DNA from 2 places in the Aeromicrobium halocynthiae genome. Region 1 is predicted to be linked to the other one. Evidence: predicted binding sites of a transcription regulator. Region 1 holds the regulator's gene; the other holds the start of a gene.
What was found. Region 1 encodes LexA, which represses DNA repair genes until DNA is damaged. Its sites were predicted from a motif close to TCGAACANNTGTTCGA; they were not measured.
Positions count from the first base shown of each region.

Region 1 (6,027 bases):
CCGCGCTGATCCTCGACATCTTCGCCCAGCACGCCAAGAGCTCCGAGGGCAAGGCGCAGGTCGAGCTGGCCCAGCTGCAGTACCAGACCCAGCGCCTGCGCGGCTGGGGCGGCAACCTGTCGCGTCAGGCCGGTGGCCGCGCGGCCGGCGGTGAGGGCATCGGTGGTCGTGGCCCCGGCGAGACCAAGCTCGAGACCGACCGTCGGCGCATCCAGGCGCGCATGGCCGTGCTGCGCCGCGAGCTCAAGGACCTGCGCGTCACGCGCGACATCAAGAAGGCGCAGCGTCGTCGTCACGGCGTCCCGGCCGTCGTCATCGCGGGCTACACCAACGCCGGCAAGTCCAGCCTGCTCAACCGGCTCACGCGCGCCGGGGTGCTCGTCGAGGACGCCCTGTTCGCCACGCTGGATCCGACGACACGCCGCACCCAGACCTCCGACGGTCGCGTCTACACCCTCAGCGACACCGTCGGGTTCGTCCGCCACCTGCCGCACCAGCTCGTCGAGGCGTTCCGGTCCACGCTGGAGGAGGTGGCCGACGCCGACCTCGTCCTGCACGTCGTCGACGGCTCCCATCCCGACCCTCGCGGCCAGGTCGCGGCGGTGCGGGAGGTCTTCGCCGACATCGGCGCCACGGGGGTGCCGGAGATCATCGTCGTCAACAAGGCCGACGCCGCCGACGAGCTCGCCGTCAAGGAGCTCCTGGCGGCCGAGCCGCACGCGGTGCTCGTCAGTGCGCGCACGGGGGAGGGCATCGAGGAGCTCCTCCTGGCGGTCGAGGCGGACCTGCCGCGCCCTGCGGTGCTCGTCGACCTCGTCGTCCCGTACGCCCGCGGCGACCTCCTCAGCCAGGTGCACGAGCAGGGCGACATCGAGACGCTGGAGCACGGCGCTCACGGCACCCACCTCGTGGCGCGGGTGCCCGAGGACCTCGCGCACCAGCTGCAGCACGCCTGAGCGGCCCTCGTCGCCTGCTGCGCTGTGGACGCCCGGGCCGGGTCACGCGGGTGCTGACCTAGGCTTCCGTGCATGCCTGAGCCGACGACTGCTCCGACCGTGCGGCCCACCGTGCGTACCGTCCTCGACGCCGCCGTCGACGCCGTCGGCGGCAGCGAACGGCCCGGCCAGGTGACGATGGCCGAGACCGTCGCGGAGGCGCTGGACCAGGAGCGACACCTGCTGGTGCAGGCGGGGACGGGCACCGGCAAGTCCCTCGGCTACCTCGTGCCGAGCATGCTGCACGGCGAGCGGGTCGTGATCGCGACGGCGACGCTCGCCCTGCAGCACCAGCTCATCGAGCGCGACATCCCCGCGCTGCGGTCGGCCGCTGCCTCGGTCGGTGCCGAGGTGCCGCACTGCGCGGTGGTCAAGGGCCGGGCCAACTACGCCTGCCTGCACCGGGTGCGCGAGGGCGTCCCGGACGACCAGGGGGTGCTCGTGGAGGTGCCCGAGGGCGAGCTGGGCGCGGAGGTCGTGACGCTGCGCCGCTGGGCCGAGGACCAGGCCGAGAAGGAGAGTGTCGGCGACCGCGACTCCGCCCCCGCGCACTCCGAGCGGGCGTGGCGCCAGATCAGCGTCAACCACCGCGAGTGTCTGGGCGCCACCCGCTGCTCCTACGCCGAGGAGTGCTTCGCCGAGCGTGCCCGCGACGACGCCGCGCAGGCCGACGTCGTCGTCACCAACCACGCGCTGCTGGCGATCGACGCGATCGACGGCGTCCCGATGTTGCCCGAGTACGACGCCGTGGTCGTCGACGAGGCCCACGAGCTGGCCGCGCGCGTCACGCAGGCTGCCACCGCGGAGCTCGACGCGGGCGCCGTCGAGCGCGCGGCGCGGCGCGCCCGCTCGCAGGTGCGGGGCGAACGTGCCGACCGTGCCGTCGACGACCTCACCGAGGCCGCCGACGCGCTCGGTGACGCGTTGAGCCACACGCAGGTGGGTCGGATCGAGCGAGCGGAGGAGGCGCTGTCCGAGGCCCTCGCGATGGTGCGCGACGCGGCCCGCAACGTGGTCTCCGCGCTGGTCAAGCCCGCCGACGAGAAGGACGGTGAGGACGCCGGCCGTCAGCAGGCCAAGGCGCAGCTGGAGGAGCTGCGCACGATCGCCGAGCGGATGGCTGCGGGCAAGGAGACGGAGGTGCTGTGGGTGGCAGAGACGCGCAGCGGCGCGCCGCTGCTGCGCATCGCGCCGATCGACGTCTCCCTCGCGCTGCGCGACCGACTGTTCGCCGAGAAGACCGTCGTGCTGACCTCGGCCACGCTGACCCTCGGCGGCGGGTTCGACCCGCTGGCGGTCTCGCTCGGCCTGCCTGCCGGGGACGAGGAGTCGTGGCGCGGCATCGACGTCGGCTCGCCCTTCGACTACGGCCGCCAGGGCATCCTCTACGTCGCCAAGCACCTGCCGGCTCCGGGCCGCGACGGGCTGCAGGAGGCGCAGCTGGACGAGATCGCCGCGCTCGTCGAGGCCGCCGGCGGACGCACCCTCGGGCTGTTCTCCTCGCGCCGGGCCGCCGAGGCCGCTGCCGCGGCGACGCGCGAGCGACTCCCGGACCTCGACATCTGGTGCCAGGGCGACGCGCAGCTGCCGGAGCTGGCGCGGCGATTCGCGGTGACGGACTCCACCTGCCTGTTCGGCACGTTGAGCCTGTGGCAGGGCGTCGACCTGCCGGGCTCGACGTGTCAGCTGGTGATCATCGACCGGGTGCCGTTCCCGCGCCCGGACGACCCACTCATGAGCGCCCGCCAGCGTCTGGTCGAGAAGCGCGGGGGCAACGGGTTCATGAGCGTCGCGGCGAGCCATGCCGCGCTGCTGCTGGCCCAGGGAGCCGGGCGGTTGATCCGCCGCGCCGACGACCGCGGGGTCGTGGCGGTCCTGGACCCCCGACTGGTCACCGCCCGGTACGGGTCGTTCCTGGCAGCGTCCCTGCCGCCGATGTGGCGCACCACCGACCGCGACGCCGTGCTCGGCGCGCTGCGACGACTCGACGAGTCCTGACGTCGCGGTCGGTGGGTCAGGGCTGACGCCCTGCGCTGGTCGGCCCCCGGGTCAGAGACGACGAAGGACCGCGGTGACCTTGCCCAAGATGGTGGCGTGGGTGCCGTCGATCGGGGAGTAGTTCTCGTTGTGCGGCATCAGCCAGGTGGCGCCGTCCTTGCGCTGGAACGTCTTGACGGTGGCCTCGCCGTCGAGCATGGCGGCCACGATCTCGCCGTTCTCGGCCATCGGCTGCTGGCGCACGACGACGAAGTCGCCCTCGCAGATCGCCGCGTCGATCATCGAGTCGCCCTGGACCTGCAGCAGGAACAGGGTGCCGTCGCCGACGATGGAGGCAGGAAGGGGAAGGACGTCCTCGACCCGCTCCTCGGCGAGGATCGGCCCGCCGGCGGCGATCGTGCCGACCATCGGGACGTACGTGGCGGCGGGGCGGGCGTCGCCGATGCCGGTGGAGTCGGCCTCGTCCTCCTCGGCCGGACCGAGCGTGCGACGGGCCTTGAGGACCTCGGGCAGGAAGATCTCCAGGGCACGCGGCCGGTTCGGGTCGCGCCGGACGTAGCCCAGACGCTCCAGGACGCGCAGCTGGTGCGCGACCGAGGACGTGCTGGCCAGGCCGACGGCGACACCGATCTCGCGCATGCTGGGCGGGTAGCCGTGCTTCTCGATCATCTCGCGCAGGAAGACGAGGATCTTCTGCTGCCGCTCGGTCAGGCCGGTCATCTCGTCGACCGGACCGTCGGGCAGCTCGCGCGGGGAGTTCTTGGAACCCTTCGGGCGGCCGCGGCGGGGTGCCTGGGCGGTCGTGCCCGCTGGCGTACCAGCCTCGGGGGAGTCGGAGGTCTTCGTGTCGTCGCTCATGTGATCACCGTAACGACCTCCACGGACAGATCCAAACATCTGTTCGATCGGCGTGTCGTGAACACGCCTCGCGAAACTTCTTGCGAAAAATTTCTGCCCGCGATTCCAGGCCTGATGGGGTCGATGTCGCTCCCGCGTTCGATTCGGGGCTGTTTTTGTCCGAGGTCTGTCGTAGTGTCGTACACGTGTTCGATCGAACGTCTGTTCCCCGTCGCACCACCCCGCGGCCCGGATCGAGTGACATCGCGGACCTCGGTCGGACACCTCACTCCACAGCACCCGTTCCCTTCCCCACGGAGGCACCCATGAGCACCATCACCCTCGCTCCCGGCCACTTCACCACTGCGCCCCGCACGTCGACGCGGCCCATCTCCTCGACCTCCGGCTCCGCCGGCGCGGTGCGCCTGACGCGTCGCGGTCGCCTCGTCGTGCTGGCAGCGGCCCTCGCCGTCATCGCCTTCGCCGTCGTGGCCCTCGGCCCGTCGGTCGTCGCCTCCGGTGAGCGGGGCGACGTCCCGGCCACCACGGTCGTGACGGTCCAGCCGGGCCAGACCCTCTGGCAGATCGCCGTCGAGGCCAACCCCACGGGCGACCCGCGCCGCACGGTCGACGACATCATGCGCATGAACGCGCTCTCCAGCGCCGGTGCCCTGCAGATGGGCCGCGAGCTCGCGGTGCCCGTCTACGAGTGAGGCACTCGAGAACGCTGTGAGGGGTGCGGCCCGAGCGGTCCGCACCCCTCACCGTGTCCGTTGTCGTGCGCGGATCGGGCTCTCTGTCGGGTTCACCTTTGCCGCCGCAGGCGTGACGTCCCCGCAGCCGGCGGTCCCGACCCTGCGCGCGTCGAGGCGACGAGCGGACGGGCATGATGACGCCATGCGCTTCCACGTCGTGGCCGACGACACCGATCGCGACGGCGGGTACGTCGTCGCTCGGCTGACCCAGCTCGGCTACCGCCCCGAGTGGCTCGACCGCGACGAGCTGCCGGTCTTCACCGATCTCGGCGAGTCGGCCCTCGTGCTGCTGCTCGGCTCCGAGCGCGGCGCCCACGAGCCTCGCTGGCAGGCGTCGGTCGAGGCCGAGGAGGCGCTCGTCCGTGCGGCGCTGCGCGCCGGCACCCCGGTGATGGGCATCTGCTTCGGCGCGCAGGTCCTCGCCCGCGCCCTCGGCGGCACCTCCTACCGGGGCGACGACCCCGAGGTGGGGTTCAAGCGGGTCGACACCGTCGACCCGGTCCTGTGCCCCGAGGGTCCCTGGGCGCAGTTCCACCGCGACGTCATGGTGCCGCCGCAGCAGGCCCGTGTCCTCGGCAGCAGCTGGTTCGGTCCGCAGTGCTTCACCGACGAGAGCCTCGGCACCCCGGCCATCGCGTGGCAGTTCCACCCTGAGGTGACGCCGCAGACCTATGCGCGGTGGGTCGACGAGGACGCCGACACCGTCCGACTGTCCGGCGCCGACCCGTCGCTGCTGAGGCGTCACGCCCTGCTGAGCGCGGGTCGTGCCGAGGCGTCGGCACACCAGCTCGTCGACGCCGCGCTGGCCTACCTGCGGGTGCGTCGGCCCTCACCGCAGACCTGAGGGCCACGTCGGCCGAGGACGCTCGCCCTCAGTCGCACGCCGCGGCGCGCAGGTCCGCCAGCGGTGTCATGGCGGTCAGTGCGGCGTCCTGCTCCTCGGATTCGACCTCCTCGAGAAAGCGCAGGTACTCCACGGCCGGCACTTCCTCCTCGGTAGGCCGCACGAAGCCGTCGGTGTAGAAGGCGCACTCGTCGGCGCCGACGAGGTCGGTGTCGACGAGCCACGTCTTCGGCGCGTCGATGCGGCCGAGGTCGTTCCCGCCGATGCCGATCGTGCGGCGCATGAGCACGATGCGCGGCTCGTCGACGTCACCGACGTAGTAGACCGCGTGCACCTCGAGCGTCACCAGCGGAGCGGGGGTGCCGGCGGCCTCGTCGGGGCTCCCTGCGTCGCCGGGCTCCTCGTCCGGGTCGACGTCCTCGGCAGCGGCCTCGGTGACCTGCCAGTCCGCGCTCACCACGACGGGCAGCTCGACCGGTTGGGCCTCGGCGTCGAAGAGGGAGACGAACAGCTGTGCGGTCGGAGGGCCGTCGGCGAGCAGCGGACTGGTCTCGACCTGCTCGGCGAAGGTGGGCCCGCCGATGCCGAGGTGGGTGCG
Region 1 covers NZ_BAAAPY010000006.1:137,812-143,838, forward strand. The annotation lists gene hflX (GTPase HflX) at 1-956, shown strand, start outside; gene ABD213_RS10100 (ATP-dependent DNA helicase) at 1,029-2,993, shown strand; gene lexA (transcriptional repressor LexA) at 3,045-3,851, opposite strand; gene ABD213_RS10110 (LysM peptidoglycan-binding domain-containing protein) at 4,157-4,543, shown strand; gene ABD213_RS10115 (type 1 glutamine amidotransferase) at 4,728-5,429, shown strand; gene ABD213_RS10120 (hypothetical protein) at 5,458-6,027, opposite strand, start outside.

Region 2 (6,027 bases), on a different contig from region 1:
TCGTACGCCCACTACCTCGTGGCGAACGCGAGCAGACTCGGACTCGGCAGCGTCGACGTCGACGGTCGCACGTGGACCGCCGAGGAGTCCGCCGACGGCTGGCAGGGCGAGGCGGTCCAGGGCTCCGAGCCGCCGAGCACGGTCACCGTGACGCTGGGCTGAGCCGCACCCTCCGGTCGCAGTGGGCACGCCGCCCGCCATACTGACGCGTAACCCAGCCGTCCGTCGAAGGGTCCTCACGTGCGCAACCCCCGTGCTTTCCTCCGTCCGCTGGCCGTCGGTGCTCCCGCCCCGGCCGCCGATGTCCCGTTCCGGCCGTCCCGGATGATCCACTTCTTCGATCCGAGCAACGAGAAGATGGCGGCGAAGGTGCCGGACATCGCGGCGAAGGTCGACATCATCCTCGGCAATCTCGAGGACGCGGTGAAGACCGAGAAGAAGGAAGCTGCCCGCCAGGGTCTGGTCGACATCGCGAAGGCCACCGACTTCGGCCAGACGCAGCTGTGGACGCGGGTCAACAGCCTCGACTCCCCCTGGGTCCTGGACGACCTCATCACCCTCGTCACCGAGATCGGGCACAAGCTCGACGTCGTCATGGTCCCGAAGGTCGAGGGCGCGCAGGACATCCACTACGTCGACCGTCTGCTCGCCCAGCTGGAGGCACGTGCCGGGCTCGAGCGGCCGATCCTCGTCCACGCCATCCTCGAGACCGCAGAGGGTGTCGCGAACGTCGAGGAGATCGCCGGTGCCAGCCCGCGCATGCAGGGCATCAGCCTCGGCCCGGCCGACCTCGCGGCGAGCCGACGCATGAAGACCACGCGCGTCGGCGGTGGTCACCCCGGCTACCTGGTCCGCCAGGACCCGACCGGCGAGGACCTCACCGAAGGACGCACCACCTACCAGCAGGACCTGTGGCACTACACGATCGCGCGCATGGTCGACGCGTGCGCCGCGAACGACATCCTGCCGTTCTACGGGCCCTTCGGGGACATCAAGGACGTCGTGGCCTGCGAGGACCAGTTCCGCAACGCCTTCCTGCTCGGCTGTGTCGGCGCGTGGAGCCTGCACCCGGTGCAGATCGACATCGCCAAGCGCGTCTTCTCCCCCGACCCCGCCGACGTCGCGCACGCGAAGGAGGTCGTCGAGGCCATGGGCGACGGGTCCGGCGCCGTCATGATCAACGGCAAGATGGAGGACGACGCGTCCTGCAAGCAGTGCCTGGTGATGCTCGACCTCGCCCGTGCGCTCGCCGAGCGCGACCCCGAGCTCGCCGACGCCTACGACCTCTGAGGAGACCTCCCATGTCCGAGACCCCCACGCTCCGCGCCCGCCGTTCCGTCCTCTACATGCCCGGCGCCAACGAGCGCGCGCTGGAGAAGGCCAAGACGATCGACGCCGACGCCCTCATCCTCGACCTCGAGGACTCGGTGGCGCCCGACGCCAAGGAGACCGGGCGCGAGAACGTCGTCGCCGCGGTCCGCTCCGGCGAGTACGGCCACCGCGAGCTGGCGATCCGCGTCAACTCCATCGGCACGCAGTGGCACGACGCCGACGTCACGGCCGCTGCCCAGGCCGGTCCCGACGCGATCCTCGTGCCCAAGGTCGAGTCGGCCGAGCAGGTGCAGGATCTCGTCGCCGCCATGGAGGCCGCCGGTGCCCCCGAGCACACGCAGCTGTGGGCGATGATCGAGACCCCGCGCGCCCTGCTGCACGCCGAGGAGATCGCCGGAGCGCACGAGCGCCTGACGGTGATCGTGATGGGCACCAACGACATCGTCAACGAGACGTTCGGGCTGCACGTGCCGGGCCGCAACGCGACCGTGCTGACGTCGCTGGCGTGGACGCTGCTGGCGTGTCGCGCGGCCGGCAAGGTGGTCATCGACGGCGTGTACAACGCGGTCAAGGACCCCGAGGGCTTCGAGGCCGAGGCACGGCAGGGCCGCGAGATGGGCTTCGACGGCAAGACGCTCATCCACCCGAGCCAGGTGGAGCCGGCCAACACGATCTTCGCCCCCTCGGCCGAGGACGTGGAGCGCGCCGAGCAGCTCATCGAGACCTTCGAGCAGGCCAAGGCCGACGGCCAGGGCGTGGTGACGTTCAACGGCCGGATGGTCGAGGAGCTGCACGTCCGCGACGCCCGCCGCATCCTCGCCTTCCACGAGGCGATCCAGGCACGCTGACGCCGGACCGGGTGGCGTCGCCGTCACGCGGCGGCGTACTCGATGATCATGCGGGCGAGGCCCTCGCCGAGGATCGTCGGTGGTGCGGGGCGGGGGTCGTGCTCGGACGTGGTGGTCTCGACGGTGCGGCCGGTGGGCAGGGTCCAGCGCAGGACGCCGTGACCCTTCATCGAGTGGTGCCGCCTGCACAGTGCCCACATATTCGATCCGTTGGTCGCCCCGATGGGCCAGGGTTCTCGATGGTCCAGGTCGCACCTCTCTGCCGGAACCCGGCACCCGGGTGCTCGGCAGACCCCGTCACGGAATCGGATGGCCTTCGCCAACATCTCGGGGGCGAACCGGCCGACGTAATCGTGAGCCAACGTGTTCCCGTGGACCGGGTCGGTGATGATGCGGTGCCAGAACGTCTCGTCGGCATCGAGGTCATCGAGGATCCACGACGCGGGCACCTCCCAGCTGCCGTCGGAGGCTTCGGCGTGACCGTCGACCAGGCCTGTGAGGACATCCGCTTCGATGGTCACGGCGATGTCACCGGTCACGGTGGGCAGGTCAGTGGTCTCGCCGTGGGTGAGCCATGAGACGAACAAGTCGGTGGTGCGCTGGGACAGCGTCCGGCTGTCGTCGGGGTCGACGGGTGCGCGGGCGGCGCGGTCGAGGCGCTTCATCACGGCCACCGCCTGATGGGACGGCAGGGAGGCCGACAGCCAGGACATGCCGTCCTCGACGTGGGTGACCTGCACGTGCCGGTCCGCGCGGGCCTTCTCTGCCCGGTCCAGCGCCTCCTCCGGCTCGACGCGGGTGACGAACCGCTTGACCCACGCCCGCACCTCCGCCGTCGTGTGAGTCGTCGCGTACCGCAGCACGGACTCGTCCAACCGCGTCCAGGACTCTTCTCGCTCGAGCCGGTCCAGGCCGGTGGAGATCTCCCGAACCCGGGAGGCGTCGATCCGACCGTCGGTGAAAGCCACCCAGCATCGCGGAGCGCGTTCGATCATCCGGTCCGCGATGGCGAGCCGAGCATTGACCTGCTGCTCCGACAGGCCCATCTCCTGCCCGATCTCCAGAACGATCATCGACCGCTCCACCATGGCACGCATCGGCGAGGCCGACGCCTCGATCCTGGCGACCTCGGCGTCACGGAACCGGACCATCGCCACGTAGGACGACGCCTCGGCCATCGCCAGCGCCCGCGCCGCGAGGCCGAGTGACCCCTTGGGCCGGTTCACTCCGATGTCCATGAAACGAACATACGTGCGACCACTGACAGTCCTCTGCGCTCGGCGGGCCGTCGTCGAGAGGTAGAACGGCATGGACGGTGCCGGTCTCGATACGCGTCCGCGAGCTCCTTCGTCGCCGCGCCCGCTACTCGACCATCGAGACAGGGAAGGAGGTGGCGGGTGCGGGCGTGGGGCCCGGCGCCCACCGGGCGACCCTCGCAGGGACCGCCCGGCGGACCGGATCTCAGCGCAGTCCGCGCGCTCGGGCGACGTCGGTCTGCACCGCGCTCTTGGTCGCGGCAGCCTGACGCCTGCGCCGGACGGTCTCCGGCACGATCATCCGATCGAGTGGCGACGACTCGCCGAGGACGCGCCGACGACGGGAACGGGTGGCCAGGCAGGGGCTGGCTAGACGGGCACGACCTCGCGGGAGGGTCCGGTGGGCGTCGTCGCGGCGCGATGCGCGGCGACGGCGATGAACGGTGCGTTCATGGTCGGCCCTCCTTCCTGGTGCGATGTGCGGCGGCTCACGCCAGCGCACGAGCGCCCTGCTGCGCCACCTCCGGCCGCGTCACGCGGTGCGCGCCTGCGCCACGAGGGAGCGCGCGACGTCGGTGCCGGCCTCGGCGTGTGGACGCAACCGCATCGCGAGCCCACCGGAGGCGACGAGCACGAGCCGGTCGGCGAGCTCGGCTGCGGCACCCGCGCCGACGACGGGGACTGCGAGGTCGTGGAGGCGTCGCCGCATCGCCTGGGTCTCCTCCAGCAGTGCCGCCGCGAGCGGCTCCGGCGGCTCGGGGTACTCCGCCGACGTGCCGAGGAAGGCGCACCAGCGGGCCGCGGTGCGCTGGGCATGGAACCGCTCGAGGGCCGAGAAGATCGACAGGAGGCGGTCGACGTCGTCGCTCGCGCGCTCGACCTCCTCGTCCCACACCGCCAGCCACCGCTCGTGACGGCGCCGCAGGGCGGCGGCGACGAGCGCCTCCTTGCTGTCGAAGGCGCGGTACATCGTCGCCGGGGACACGCCTGCGCGGGCGAGGATCGCATCGACCGGGCTGTTCGCGATACCGCCGGAGAAGACGAGCTCGTCGGTGGCGTCGAGGAGCCGTGCGAGCGTGGAGTCGCGGATCGTCACGACGCCACCGCCGGGATGATCTCCTCCGGTGCGTCGGTCGCGTACTGCCTGGGCGCAGCCCTCGGCCTCGGCGCGGACCGTCACCCCTGTCGGCTCGTGGTCGCGGCGATCCTCACCGCGGCCGGTGGGTCGCTCGCGATGGCCCTGTCCCCCACGGTCGCGACGTTCACCCCCGCAACCGTCGTCGCCTCCATAGGCGCCGGCCTGGCCTCGCCGGCGATGGTCGCCCTCGTCGCCCGGGGGGTCGAGGACACGCACCGGTCCGCGGCCCAGGCCGTCGTCAACACCGGGACCGGACCCGGCCTCGTGGCCGTGGGCGCCCTCGCGGTCCTCCGGCCCCCGGGCCCGCTCCGCGCACGACGCAGCGCCGGACGCGCCGGACGCGCCGGCACGTTCGCAGGTTCGTCGGTGGTGGGTGCCCCTCACGTGCGCCGTGCTGCTCGGAACCACCTCCGCCGCGACGTGGACCTTCGGGCGGGTGCTCCTGGTCGCCGAGGGTGCGAGCGCGTCGACCTCCACCATCGCCTGGATGGCGATCGGTGCCGGCGGAGCGGTCGCGGCGCTGACGGCAGGAGCGCTGGACCGACTCGGGCCCCGAGCGGCATGGTCCCTGGACCTCGCCGGCGTCAGCACCGCCACGGCCGGTCTGGCCCTCGCGGCCGGATCCGACGTCGTCGGGTCCGTCGCCGTCGGGGCCGTCCTGGCGTGTGCGCTCTTCGGGTGGTCCTTCGTCGCCGCGACGTCCGCGCTGATCGCCTGGGGTGCCGACGTCTCCCCGTCGCGCGCAGGGGCCGCCACCGCAGCGTTCTTCGTCGCTCTGGTCGTCGGTCAGGCGATCGGATCGACCGCCCTCGCTGCCGTCGCCGGCGGCGTCGGCCTGCCCGGGGCGTTCTGGCTCGCCGCCCTCACCGGGCCCGTCGCCGCCGCGGCACCGGCCCTCGGCCGTCTCGAGGACGGTCAGTCGAAGTCGAGCAGCGCGTCGATCTCGTCGCGTGTCGAGCCTGAGGCGTAGAGCAGGTCCGCCGCGAGGGAGCGGACCTGCGCGGCGATGGCGGCGGTGTTGAGGGTGATGCGCTCCGTCAGCGCCAGGACGGCGAGCCGCGCCGCCTCGGCGAGCAGGTCACGCGCCTCGGCGAAGTCGTCGTCCTCGGAGAGGTCGTCGGCGAAGACGTCCACCGCGTCGGCCAGCGCCTCGATCGCCTCCCCCAGCTCGCCGGGGCACGGCTCGTCGTGGCGCAGCATGGCGGTCGTGCGCCGGGCCAGCACGCGGGCGTCGCGGATGGCGTTGTCGACGTCGCGCACGGCGCCGACGTAGCGCTCGAGCTGGGTGCGCTGACGCCAGCGCACCGGCGACATCCGGGCGATCTCGCTGACGTTCTGCGCCGTGGACTCGAGGTCGTTCAGGTCCGGCTGCAGGCCGCGCGCACGACCGAGGGCCGCGTCCGCTGGCTCCGGGTCTCGCTCGGCGATCGCGCGTGCCGTCCCCCGCAGCACC
Region 2 covers NZ_BAAAPY010000001.1:603,550-609,576, forward strand. The annotation lists gene ABD213_RS02950 (hypothetical protein) at 1-162, shown strand, start outside; gene ABD213_RS02955 (HpcH/HpaI aldolase/citrate lyase family protein) at 241-1,290, shown strand; gene ABD213_RS02960 (HpcH/HpaI aldolase/citrate lyase family protein) at 1,302-2,180, shown strand; gene ABD213_RS02965 (HNH endonuclease signature motif containing protein) at 2,204-3,418, opposite strand; gene ABD213_RS02970 (TetR/AcrR family transcriptional regulator) at 3,969-4,616, opposite strand; gene ABD213_RS02975 (hypothetical protein) at 4,966-5,544, shown strand; gene ABD213_RS02980 (FUSC family protein) at 5,490-6,027, opposite strand, start outside.
Region 2: the regulator LexA is predicted to act here: its motif matches at 3,422-3,437, upstream of ABD213_RS02965 (HNH endonuclease signature motif containing protein).